One region of the Paenibacillus sp. FSL R10-2734 genome, then DNA from elsewhere that is predicted to be linked to it. Evidence: riboswitches for the same ligand, from Rfam matches in the RefSeq annotation. Region 1 holds a riboswitch; each other region holds the start of a gene.
What was found. Region 1 has a riboswitch for thiamine pyrophosphate ahead of NSS67_RS20995 (ABC transporter ATP-binding protein). Riboswitches for the same ligand answer to the same signal wherever they lie in the genome.

Region 1 (4,493 bases):
ATCAGGGATTTCAAGCAGATTAAAGCAGCGTAATAGTGTCGTTTTGCCTGAACCCGATGGGCCAATAATAACCAGCACCTTGCCATGCTCCATTTTGAGATCAATGCCTTTTAAGACCTGCAGCTCACCGAAGGATTTATGCAAATTAAGTATTTCAATCATAACTATCTCTCCTTTAGCTCGCAGAGTAACGACTCAGTCGTTTCTCCAAGTAATTTTGCAGTGCTGACAACACAGAGCAGAATAGTAAATAGAACAATCCTGCTTCGCAATAGATCAGCAGTGGCTCGTAGGAGGTGGAAGCAACCTGCTGTGCTGTTCTGAACATCTCCGTATAGGTAATGGTCGCTGCAAGCGATGTGTCTTTAACCAAGCTAATAAAGGAATTCGATAACGGCGGTACAGATACACGAGCAGCTTGTGGCAGAATAATGCGACGCAATGCTTGCGCACGAGTCATCCCAACGGAGAAGGCCGCTTCCCACTGACCTTTATGTATCGACAGGATAGCGGCACGTACGATTTCTGATGAGTAAGCCCCTACACTAAGCGTAAACCCAATAGTCGCGGCAATGAATGGGTCGAGCACAATTCCCACTGCGGGCAAACCATAGAAAATAATAAATAGTTGTACCAACAATGGGGTTCCACGAATGACCCATACATAAAAGCGGGCGATTAGCTTCGGAAGTACCCAAGGGGAGAGACGAGCTAGTGCAGTCAATATCGCTAATATCAGTCCCAGAACAAATGATATCAATGCCAAAGGAATGGTAAAAGCCACCCCGGCTTTTAGCAGGGGTAGCAGTGAATCTAAGAAAATTTGTATTTTGCGGTCATCCATCTTCAGACATCCTTTTTTGGCTCCAAGCTAGTCTAGCTTCTGAAGCCATGTATTATTTTGAAACGTCAGCACCAAAGTACTTCTCAGAAATCTTTAAGTATGTTCCATCGCTCTTCATTTCAACAATTGCATCACTGACAGCCTTTACCAACTCGTCGTTGCCTTTCAGGAACACAGCGGCGCTTTGCGAACCGTCAGGAATCTCATCCACCACTTTAATTTTCGCATCAGGCTTCTGTTTTTTCAGGTCCAGATAAGACAAGCCATCATTTACTGTCGCATCAATGCGGCCTGAGGTCAGCAGGTCCATTGCTTGATTAAAGCCGTCTGTTGCTACGATTTCAGCGCCGTTCTCACGAGCGATATCGGACAGGTTGCTGGTTAGAGATTGACCGGCCTTTTTACCCTTAAGATCTGCGAAAGTCTTGATATCATTATTGTCTTCACTCACAATCAATACCGCTTTAGATACGATGTACGGTTCAGAGAAATCATATTTCACTTTACGGTCTTCATTAATGGATACTTGGTTAAAAATAACATCAAACCGCTTAGCATCCATCCCTGCAAAAATACCATCCCACTGTGTCTCAAAAAATTCAGGTTCAACACCGAGACGCTTCGATACTTCTTCAGCGATTTCCACGTCAAAACCGGTCAGCTTCCCCGAAGCATCATGAAAAGTAAAAGGTGCATAGGTCCCTTCCGTTCCTATCCGCAATTTGCCGCTAGCTTTCACAGCTTCCAGACTGTTTTGCCCATTAGATGCTGCTCCGTCATTAGTTCCAGCTGAAGAGTTCGTAGCAGTATCGGTTTTCGTATTATTACCGCAAGCCGCTACAAGCACCACGGTTAACGCCAATAGGATAGTTAAACTTAGTTTTTTCATTATATAATTCCCCTCTCTTTACCCGGAATTATCCGGTAAATTGTATATTACACTGGCATCTGTTTGCCGTCAATGCTTTTTCCGATAATATACATCGGAATTGTAATATTAGGTAAATCTCTATCCTTATATTACCCATTCTTAGAATAATCCTTCACAAGATCCTCTCTTTACATCTCAGAAAGTTATGGTATATTTATAAACAAATTAAATATGGACCTGTTATTTCACTAGGGGAGTCGGCCGACTGAGACGGAGCTTCAAGCTCCGGACCCTTGGAACCTGATCTGGATCATACCAGCGGAGGGAAGTGGAGCGGAATTTTCATCCCATGCATTTTTAGTGTTACTATGCAGAATGAACTTTTTGACCCATTCATTTCCCACCGGAAATGGATGGGTCTTTATTTGTTTACAATCAATCACAAAACTTAAGCACATGCTTCCGAAGCTAGTTTTGTTTGAGGCTTTTCAGGATGAATCTTCATCCACAAAACTTTTAGGAGGTTAGATCATCACAACAATCCTATCCATTCAGGACCTAGCCTACTCTTTTCCCGAATCTAAACAGCCCCCTGTATTCGCAAACTTAACCATGGATATTAGGCAAGGTGAGTTTGTCGCTGTCATTGGGGCTAGCGGATGCGGGAAAAGCACGCTTTTCAAAACTATAGCAGGCTTGCTCGAACCCACTCATGGGAAAATAATGATTCATACGAGTCCATCTGCCACCACTCGCTTAGGTCAGATCGCTTACATGCCTCAGCAGGATTTGTTGTTGCCCTGGAGAACGGTACTCGACAATTGTCTTTTGCCCTGGGAGGTTAAACCAAGGTTCAGTAAACAACAGACGATCTCTCAAATTCGGGAAATGCTGTCACGCTTCGGTTTAACCGATGTAGAGAAGGCATATCCTCATGAACTATCGGGTGGAATGAAACAGCGAGTCGCATTTCTGCGAACGTTAGTGGCTGGAGACGGCAGCGGTCTAATGCTACTAGATGAGCCATTTGGGGCACTCGACGCTATGACCAAGCGAGAAATCCATCGTTGGCTGTTAGAGCTTTGGGGTGAACTGAGTCAAACGGTGATGCTCATCACCCATGATCTAGAAGAAGCGCTATTGCTCAGTGATCGAATTTACTTAATGTCTGGAGGCGGACGTAGCGGAGTACAGGAGGTCATCGTTGATTTACCTAGGCCAAGACATTACAAGATGAACTATGAACCCCGGTTTATAACACTGCGGGAAGAGTTGGAGCGAAGACTGTATGCAGCCCATACCTTTTAAAAAACATCTAGACAATTATGGCCCCTTCATTCTACTCGTATTATTCATTGTTGCGATCTGGGAGTCAGCTGTTCGCCTTCACTTGATTCCAGCCTTTATCCTCCCTGCACCTTCATCAATATGTATCGCTTTGATTGAGCACAGGCAATTATTAATTGGACAGCATTTATTGGCGACGCTACAGGAAATATTGTTCGGTTTCGTTCTTTCAGTTATCTGTGGTGCACTATTGGGCACCGGAATGTTCTTGTTTCGACCGCTTGAAAAAGCCATCTATCCTTTCCTTATTATCAGTCAGACGATCCCATTAATCGCTCTATCCCCCATTTTTATTATGTGGTTCGGATATACGCTGTGGAGTAAAGTGGCTGCTGTGTTTCTAACTGCTTTTTTTCCAGTCGTAGTGAGTACATATGATGGACTTCGTACAAGTGGACAAGCATACAAGGATTTATTGTTAACCTTGGGTGCAAATCACTGGCAACTACTTGCTAAAACCCAAATTCCGCTAGCGCTGCCCTCTTTTTTCTCAGGATTAAAGCTATCCATTGTGTACTGCGTCATTGGAGCAACCATCGGTGAATGGCTTGGCGGCAGCAAAGGACTCGGTTACTTCAGTAGAAGGATGGCTGGAAATATGCAAAGTGCCGAAATGTTCGCCGCAGTATTTCTTTTATCCGCACTCGGCGTGGTGCTGTTTCTGTTGATAGCTCTGCTCGAATCATTATTTTTAAAGAAAAGAGGCTCTAACCGATGAATCATTTGAACGTCCAAAGAAAATGGCTTATTCCCTTGTGTTTCTTCTGTTCAGTCCTAATCTTAAGCAGCTGCGGAAAAGCTTCCAACATAAATAACCCTTCTGCTAATTCTTCCAATAACGAAAATACGCAAACACACAAGCTGACGATTATGCTCGATTGGTATCCCAATGCCGTTCACTCTTTTCTATATGCCGCTGAGCGCAATGGGTATTTCAAAGAAGAAGGTCTGGACGTAGAGATCCAAATGCCCTCAGACAGCAACGATGCTCTGAAACTTGTGGCAGCGAATAAAATCGATTTAGCACTTAGTTATCAGCCTCAGGTGCTCATGGCACGCGGTGAGAACATTCCAGTCCGCTCGATCGCAGCGATTGTGCGACATCCGCTTAATCATTTAATGGTACCTCAAACTGGAGATATCCATAGTCCCAAAGACCTCACAGGTAAACAGATTGGGTATTCTTCCATCCCTCTTTATGAGGCCATGATTCGTACAATGATCCAGAACGATGGGGGTGACCCAAACACCAGCAAATTAATCGACGTAGGCTTTGACCTTATTCCAGCGATTTCGACCGGCCAAGTAGATGCCATTATGGGTGGTTTCATTAACCACGAACAATTAATCCTAGAAAAAGAAGGTCATCCGGTTCACTCGTTCAATCCCACGGATTACGGTGTACCCGATTATTATGAGCTTGTACTTGTC
Region 2 (4,493 bases), 2.8 Mb from region 1:
AGGGTTAATCCTGCTGGCCTTTTGACTAAGTTCTCCTACAACCTCTAGGTCACAGGCAGCTGCCAGATTGCTGAGTTCTTCCATCGAATAGTCGAAGTTCGTTTCGTTTTGAAGCTGGACACCGACAATAATTGCTCTTTCTCGTAGTTGTTCCATATATTTATTCATCCTCCAATAGTAAATAGTAAACGCAAAAAAACACAGGTCATCTGCCTGTGCTTACGGTTCGTTAGAGGACGTCAGAACAAATGTGTAAGGAGAATCTCCGTTACGACATTAGGGTCTTCCATAGATATATCGAATTAAACAACGGCTTGGGCGTAGGGGAGCGATTACTTAATCCCTTACGAGTAGCAGTTGGTTTATTGGCTTCTATGGAGTTAAATGGGTAGACCAATCCTGAGTCCTCTGCACATGGGCAGAGCTTTAGCGCTATTCAATTAGCCGCGCAAAGTTCTAACTCGGATAAAGTCTATCACACGTAACCCTCCGTTCATAAAAAGTTAAATCGAGTTTACCACATCCTTTATTTGGTGGCAAATTTGTGTTTATACGCTGTGTAACACTTCTCTATTTTTAATCCAAGAATTCTAAAAAATGATCGCATATCATACATATATAATTTGATATTAATAGGAGGTGTGAAGACATTGCCTGTCCTCTCTACAAACACCATCATTAATTTACCTGTCGACGGTACTCGGCCAATCGATCAAGTTGTGATTAAAGCTGTGAACAATGGATCGGCTGACGCAGTTTGCTATTTAACGGGTTTATCCAATAGCGCTAGTCCGCAGACAGTTTTTATTGAGGAATTGTTTGAACTGCAATATCAGGAGACGTTAAGCAAGACCTACACCATTGTAGAGGAATTATTCCAATTTAATTTTGTATATTCGCAGGAGCAATTGAAGATTCAGGTTTTTCTTGTTGATGTAGAAGGGGTCTGGACAACCATTGATCTTGAAGCATTTCAAGTGAGCCGGATTACCTCGGAAATACGTGATAATGTGTCAGTTACATTGGTTGACTACGCAGCGATCAGTTTTATGAGGAGTCCTGGATTTACTATTCCACAAGGTCTTGCAGCTGAGATTAGACCGGCAGCCTTAGATATTCTATCCAAAAGACCTGTGCGTTATATGGTCGTCGCAGGGGGGACACTTGATGGGGCATTCGAAAATTATCCTACGCCAACAACGGATATTCCCGTCACGGACACGTCGCTGCTGGTGAATTACACCTGCACTACGGTCACGGGTGGAAAGGTGATTATGCAAGGTACAGGATCAGGGATCTCTGGTGCGTATGCGAATTTGGCAGTGAATTTACTTAACGAGCGACTCTCTTATGAGCTTCAGGATGAGCCGATTACTCTGGTGGTTAGCTCTCTCTCGGGTGATGATGATCTCGCAGTCACCTTTAAAATGTCCGAGCAATGGTGAGCGTGCTAGAGAAAATAATATTGCCAAAAGTTTACTTATAATATAAATTATAAGAAGTTGAATCGCAATAAACGGGTGCTTGATGAAGTCAGGCTGAGATAGCGGCCTTATGCCGCTGACCGTCGATCTGATCTGGGTAATGCCAGCGTAGAGACGTTATTGTCGAGCATCCTTTTTTTATCGGTGCCATGCGCTAGCCTACCCTTTTAGGGTAGGCTTTTTTAAATTACTCACATCATGCGAGCGACGAATCCAAGAACATGGAAGGGAAGTTGCTGAAGCATGGAACAAGCTAAGAGAGGACAAAGACAAGGACGGCAAGACAAAGGGACGGGGTCACGGGGATTGAAGCTGACTGATATTCTGGTAACCATCGTGATCGCGGTTGTATTCGGCATCATCTACAAAATCTGGGGACCAATGTACGACGTGGTCAAACCGCTGGGTACCCATGCGGAGCAAATGATATACGGTATGTGGTTCCTTGCCGGGACGTTCGCGTTTCTCGTCATCCGCAAGCCGGGAGTGGCGCTTCTGGCCGAGATTGCGGCGGCTTCCGTTAGCGCGCTATTGGGCAGCGAATGGGGGCTTTCGACCTTGTATTACGGTGCGTTGCAGGGGTTGGGCGCGGAGCTCATATTCGCCATTTTCCTCTACCGCAACGCGAACGTCTGGGTCACGTCGCTGGCCGCTCTCGGAGCGGCGGCTGGTTCGTTGGTGTTGGATTTCGGCTACGGTTACATTGAGTCGTTGTCTGCTTGGAACTATACACTGCTGATCGGATTAAGGGGACTCGGAAGTATCCTCATCGCCGGTATCTTCGCCTTCGGACTTTCCAAAGCACTTGAGCTCACGGGCGTAACCAAAGTGTTGAGGCCGGCGTCCAAGGCGGACTACGACGCATTGACACGGCTATGACGGAGTGTGGAGTCCCTATAGCTGCGGGAGTTAAGAACTTAAAGCTTAAGTTTGCCGGCGAGGACGCCTTGTTGTTCGAGGGACTTTCTCTTTCTTTCCGCCAGGGGGAGAAAACGCTGCTGCTCGGCCCGAGCGGATGTGGGAAATCGACGCTGCTGCAGGTGTTGAGCGGTTTGATTCCTGGTTCGGTCGAAGTTCCGATGATCGCCGAAGAGACGCTTGTTCCCGAGCGATGGGGATACGTATTCCAAGATCCGGATACGCAGTTCTGTATGCCATATGTGGACGAGGAGATGGCCTTCGTTCTCGAGAACATGCGCGTTCCTCGCGAAGAGATGGAGGGTCTGATCCGTCTTTATCTCGCTCAAGTCGGCTTGGATCGTCTTGATATCCATATCGCAATCCAATCGTTATCCCAAGGGATGAAACAGCGGTTAGCCATAGCATCCGTTCTGGCTATGGAACCGGAAGTGATTTTCCTGGACGAACCGACGGCGCTGCTGGATAGCGAAGGTACGGAGCTAATATGGTCTACGATCAGAAACCTATCCGAAGGCATAACTTTGATCGTCATTGAGCATAAGATCGAAGGCGTGATCGACTTTTTCGATCGAATCGTTGTGTTATCCCGGGAAGGAGTAGTTATCGCCGACGGATCACCGACGGAAATCTTTTCAGCTAAGAGGAGAGAGCTACAAGAATACGGAATTTGGTATCCCGGCGTCTGGGAGGACTATCTCGAAAATAAATCTCGGAGGTTGGACTGCATTGCTCGTTATTCAAACGCAAACGATCGGGAAGCTGTCTATCTGGAAATGGATGGGTTTCGCGGCAAACGAGGGAACGGGGCGGTAATTGAAGTCGGGAAGGCAATCGTCGCGCCTGGTCAATGGATCGGTGTCATCGGCCATAACGGAGCGGGCAAGAGCTCTTTGCTGCTCTCGATCATGCGACTGATCAAGACGGAAGGGATATGCAAGATAGAGGGCCGGGAAGCGAAGCATGTTGCACAAGCGGTCGAGCATATCGCGTTCGTTTTTCAAAACCCCGAGTTTCAATTCGTTACGCATTCGGTACGGGAAGAGATCGAGTATTCGCTGTTGCTGGATGGCGTTAATTGCGAGATTCGGCGCGCGAAGGCGGATAAACTAATGGAAGAACTTTATTTAGAGGACGTTGCCTCGCGGCATCCGTATCAGCTGTCGATGGGGCAGAAGAGACGATTAAGCGTCGCGACGGCGATCGTGAGGGGGCAACGCATATTGCTGCTAGACGAGCCGACCTTTGGGTTGGACGCCCGGAATACGTTCTCTTTGCTCGAGAAGTTGGAGCGGCTGCTTTCGGCGGGTGCCTCGATTATTATGGTCACGCATGATGCGCGGATCGTAGAGAATTTCTGCACAGCGTCATGGCGAATCGAAGACGGGAGACTTACCGATGCAATTGACCTTTCCCCACCGGGAAACCTGGCTACACCACGTCAATCCTACGCTTAAGATCGTCCTTTTCTCTCTCTGGTTCGCGGCGATTATTCTCATCCACGATTTTAACGTCATGGTAAACGTAGCCATCGGCTCGTTGCTGCTGCTTCCATGGTCCGGGCACCCATTGCGCAGATTGCTGCTATACGCCTCCCCTTTCTTGCTGATGTTCATGTCCACGTCTACGGGGATGATGTTCTTCGGCAAGGGAGAGACGGAGTGGGTCCGATGGGGATTGGTGATCATTACGGAAGAAAGCTTCTACAGAGGGCTGCACTTAGGGTTCAGGGCGCTGAGCATGGCGGCGGTTGGGCTTCTGTTTGGTCTGACGACGAGGCCGGTCAACCTCTTCTACTCCTTAATGCAGCAGGGGAGATTACCGGCTAAGTATGCTTACAGCTTCTTGGCCGCGATGCGGCTGGTGCCTATTCTCGTAGAAGAATTCCAGACCTTGCGCCACGCTTTGAAAGTCAGGGGAATGCGCAAACGAGGGAAGATATTTAACTTCTACCAGCTGTTGCACCGCTACGCGATCCCTTTGCTTGCCCAAAGCATACGACGCGCCCATAGAATAGCGGTGGCTATGGAAGCGAAGCGGTTTGCCGGGGAGGCCAAGAGAACTTATTATTATGTTTTCGGCTTTACGTAC
Region 3 (4,493 bases), 2.6 Mb from region 1:
GCTCTGAGAAAAGCAGCACGCTGCTGCATTCCACCTGACAGCATATGCGGATAAGCTTGTTCGAACCCGCCTAACCCAACCTTGGCGAGCCAATGTCTCGCTTCCTCACGAGCGCCATCCCGTAATATGCCTTTGATCTCACCGGCGAGCAGTACATTGTCTTCAATCGTCCGCCAAGGGAACAGTGCAGGCTGCTGCGGCATATAACTAATTTCACCGCGTTGTCCCGTGACGACCTTGCCGTTCATATGGATCGTTCCCGTATCTGGCTTCACAAGACCGCCGATCATGTGGAATAAGGTGCTTTTTCCGCAACCGGAAGGACCTACAATCGAAACGAACTCTTGCTGTTCTACCTTGAGAGAGACGTTATTCAGCACGTTTGTCTCGAGGCGGCGATGGGAGAAGGACTTGGAGATGCCGCTTACTTCAAGAGCAGGTGGTGCGGTATGAGCTTCAGGTGAGCTTATGACTTCTGTTGTTCTGTGTTGCATTTGCGTCGCTTGAGACATACAGGCATCTTCCTTTCTATGAGTTACGGCGCGGCTTCCAACGGACAAGCCATTTCTCCAGCAGAGCAATAATAGCAAAGAGTACAAGACTAAGGAGCACAATAATTACAATAGCCACAAACATCCGATCCGTACGATAAGCGGATTTCTGGAGGAGCATATAATAGCCAATCCCTTTATCCGCTCCAATCCATTCTGCGACCACGGCTCCCATAACCGCATAGGTGGCGGATATTTTCACACCGGAAAATAGTGCCGGAATAGAAGAGGGGAGCTCTAGTTTCGTGAAGATTTGCCACTTGCTTGCGCCCGCCATTTTCATATAATTCATCATAACCTGATCACTTTGGGACAAGCCGCCCATTGCAGCAACAGCCACCGGGAAGAAGCACACCAGCGTTATCAGTACGATTTTGGGCAAAAGGCCGAAGCCGAACCAGATGATAAGCAGCGGCCCGAGTGCGATGGAGGGAACATTTTGACTCAGAATAATGAGTGGATAAAAAGCCCGTTTAGACCAAGGCAACAGATGTAGAAGTAGAGCGACGATCAAGCCTACAGCCGTACCAATAGGAAAGCCGATTAATGTGAGCCGAAGTGTAGCCATCGTATGAGCCCAGAGACCTGAGGCATTACTGGTGGATTCATGGGCAATGTCCGCAGGACTCGGTAGAATCCAAGGTTCAATGTGAAATAGAGATACAGATAGCTGCCATACGGTTAAAAAGAAGACGACCGCCACAAGGGGCGGCCATATTAGCTTCCAAGTCGATCTCACGGCCGATATTTCTCCGTCAGCTTGTCCATGCTGATTCCGTTAGGATTATGAGCGATTTTGATCTGTGAGATCACGCTTGGACTGCCTGCTTCGATCAGTGCTTCCTGCATTTGACGCACAACCTCCAGCAACTCACTAAGCTCACCTTCCATAGTGGTTTCCAGCGGATTCACCTGATGTTTAACACCGGACTTCTGAATAACCTCAATTGCTTTATCTACGTATGGGATGGAGTCCTCACCGTTAGGAGTCTTAGGAATTACTTGAATGCTTAATAGTGTGTTAGCCAAAATAATCAATCCTCTCATTATTTAATGTAAGTTCAAAAAGCCAACTTTGATAACGAAGTATTTCAAGAAGCGGATTCGACATCGAATCTTGAACGAACTTGGGAAGTCCGGTACTCACGTAGCACATCACTACGCTCCGTTCCTCCTTCCTCAAGTAACGTTCAACCTTCTCGGTTCTGAAAGCCGATTTTTTGAACTCTTATTTAATAGGTAAGTTCAAAAAGCCAACTTTGATAACGAAGTAATTCATTAACTAATAGTACATCACTCCGCGGCCGGTAAAAAATCATTAGTGAATGCACTTGCAGCATCCAGTGGTTTATCCAGCAGCTTCAGATCATACATCCAGTCGCCGTAATTCTGCCAGACCTCGGTTTTTTGCTCACCCCAGCGGGCAGCATCATCCTTGTATTTCGGGCTAAGCCATTTCTGGCTAGCTAGGACAAGCTCGGCATCCAGGTCAGGGACAGCTTTGGATAACGTAGCGGCAGCCTCTTCCGGATGGTCAATCGCATATTGATAGCCTTTCGATGTGGCTTTCAAGAAAGCCTTCACCAAATCTGGATTCTCTGCAATTTGCTTCTCACTCGTCGTCAGCACAGGTGTGTAATAATCAAGCTGAGGCGCGTAATCCTTCAAGTACAGCATATCCAGTGGCTCACCACGCAGCTCGGCTTCAATACCGGTCCATGCGTAGAAGATCCAAGCGAAATCAATATCACGTTTTACGGCTGTAAAATAATCTGCTTCCCCAATGCTGACGAGCTTAACCTTCTTCACATCGCCACCTTCAGGGTCCATGATCGCTTTCATGGCTGCTTCTTCAGCAGGAGAGCCCCATCCGCCGTAGGTTTTACCTTCGAAATCTTTTGGTGATTTAATATGGCGGTCAACTGGAGCGGCGAAACCCGACGTATTATGCTGAATAATGGCTGCAATCGAGACAAGGGGTACGCCTTGTAGACGAGCTAGAGTCAATCCTTCCTGTGCGCTGATGCCAAAGGCAGCTTCGCCAGAGGTAACCATGGTGTCGGAGCCCGCAGCGCCAGGCTGAACTATTTCTACATCCAAACCTTCTTCAGCGTAATAGCCAAGATCCTTGGCTACGTATAGACCGGTGTGGTTCGTGTTCGGTGTCCAGTCGAGTGCAACCTTAACTTTGGTTAGCTCTTTTGGAGCATCGGACCCGGTCGCTGCACCCAACTCCGTAGCAGTTCCTTTGTTTCCGGCTGTATTCCCATTGTTGCTGCCGCATCCGGCAATCGCAAGAATGAGCATACAGGTGAGGCTAAGCATGAGTGCTTTTTTGACTTGCATGTCTTCTTCTCTCCTTTAAGGTTGCCAGATCCCGTCATCCAACATGAACCGTAAAGTGTAGTATGTACATTTCTTCTACATCTTTTGTGATCTACACAAAAAAAAGCGCCCCGAGTGATCGGGACGCTGGCTTGGCGCAAGGTTAGTAAAGGTCACAGGGACCAAAACCAATTGGCGATTCCTACGCTGGCATTATCCAGATCAGGTATAAGGGTCAGTATCTTGTGGGATACAATCTCAGCCGGCCAATTCCAGCACCCCTGGTTCTATGAAGTTAACGGGTATTTCCACGTACATACGGTGTATTATAGACGGCTGTTCTCGGAATGTCTAGTAGTACACTCCTAAATTTTTCAAATCTATACATCCTTTTTCGTTAATCTAGATCGGTATATTTCTTTCGGTAGCGCCTTTTAAGCTCGTTTAATAGCGCACTTACCGTAAGGACTACACTCACTAGAATACCCGTCACGGTTACGAAGAGGGCAAGTAATTCAAATGGGGAATATTCGATCATTTTACTCCATGCTATATTTCCCTTTAGATCGTCAATGACTTGATTCATGCCGTAAATTCCGCTGACCACCGTAAATACAGTGAGAATCATCAGCAGATTATCCCGACGCTTGGACTGAAACTTATCTTGATACTGAAAAAGATCATTCAGGGTCTCTTTCACCTCACCAAACAGGGCATCGTTACCGTAAACTTTGCGTAATTGAAGAAAAATTTCCCGCCCCTGTGACTGCGAAACCAGCTCCAAGAAATAAAACTTTGCCGAGAATTTATTGATTGAGAAGATTAGATTGTCTATTTCCTCATAATCGCGATTAATACGGAGTCTGGAATGCATATTCGCGAGCTTTAGTAGAACGATTTTATGGAAAATACTGAGTAGAAGCCCGTAATAATATTCTCCGTACATTTGGTTGGCTAGTCTAACGGCGATCTTTGGTTCTGCTCGGGTAAGGCAGCAAAAGGTCTGCTCATTCATCATATAATAAGTGTCCGGACCCCAGCGATTATAAGTATGCTCTTTACAATAGTGTTCAATATATTCGGGATCGCTGGCGCTAATAGTAGGGGCACCTTTTAGATCCATTCCGTCTAGCTGAGAAGCACGATAACGGCAATCCACGGTAATCTCTTCTGAGTTCTCCTCATTCTGAAAGCCGTAAAAGGCTTGCACCTGCATTCTTTCATCCACGAAAAAGGGTAACGTCTCGAAGTAAGCCCCATTGATATCCGAATGATCTAAAAAAGGCTCCAGTCTATCCCCCAGATTTCGGAAGACAAAATGCTCCACCAACTCATAGATTTCTTCTCCACAATGGATATAGGTATAGTCGTCCTGTATGAAGGTCTTCTCTAGCGTTCGAAAGCGGTCTGCAAATTCAAGTGCTGTACTATAGGGGATCGATTCCCCCTCAAGCTTGACACGTATGGTCACGAACCCAAGTTGAAAAGGACATATGAATATATCTGTTGAGAGAACTTTGAAATTTATAGTTTGCTGTGGCATCTCCAGTATGCAGTCCAGATTATTTACTCTAGAAAAGCGACGGAAAGAGTCCACATCATTCTGACGTGGAAAAA

Region 2: linked by a shared signal. The riboswitch ahead of NSS67_RS01265 (ECF transporter S component) and the one ahead of NSS67_RS20995 (ABC transporter ATP-binding protein) in region 1 are both predicted to bind thiamine pyrophosphate.
Region 3: linked by a shared signal. The riboswitch ahead of NSS67_RS00315 (ABC transporter substrate-binding protein) and the one ahead of NSS67_RS20995 (ABC transporter ATP-binding protein) in region 1 are both predicted to bind thiamine pyrophosphate.

Annotation. Positions count from the first base shown of each region.
Region 1 is NZ_CP150170.1:4,802,899-4,807,391, forward strand. Features, by position in the region: gene NSS67_RS20980 (amino acid ABC transporter ATP-binding protein) at 1-162, opposite strand, end outside; gene NSS67_RS20985 (amino acid ABC transporter permease) at 176-844, opposite strand; gene NSS67_RS20990 (amino acid ABC transporter substrate-binding protein) at 897-1,733, opposite strand; TPP riboswitch at 1,956-2,059, shown strand; gene NSS67_RS20995 (ABC transporter ATP-binding protein) at 2,328-3,023, shown strand; gene NSS67_RS21000 (ABC transporter permease) at 3,004-3,780, shown strand; gene NSS67_RS21005 (ABC transporter substrate-binding protein) at 3,777-4,493, shown strand, end outside.
Region 2 is NZ_CP150170.1:266,800-271,292, reverse strand. Features, by position in the region: gene hflX (GTPase HflX) at 1-156, opposite strand, end outside; gene NSS67_RS01270 (hypothetical protein) at 642-1,445, shown strand; TPP riboswitch at 1,507-1,618, shown strand; gene NSS67_RS01265 (ECF transporter S component) at 1,728-2,363, shown strand; gene NSS67_RS01260 (ATP-binding cassette domain-containing protein) at 2,360-3,859, shown strand; gene NSS67_RS01255 (energy-coupling factor transporter transmembrane component T) at 3,801-4,493, shown strand, end outside.
Region 3 is NZ_CP150170.1:72,938-77,430, reverse strand. Features, by position in the region: gene NSS67_RS00330 (ABC transporter ATP-binding protein) at 1-494, opposite strand, end outside; gene NSS67_RS00325 (ABC transporter permease) at 529-1,290, opposite strand; gene NSS67_RS00320 (thiamine-binding protein) at 1,287-1,580, opposite strand; gene NSS67_RS00315 (ABC transporter substrate-binding protein) at 1,845-2,897, opposite strand; TPP riboswitch at 3,059-3,169, opposite strand; gene NSS67_RS00310 (hypothetical protein) at 3,274-4,493, opposite strand, start outside.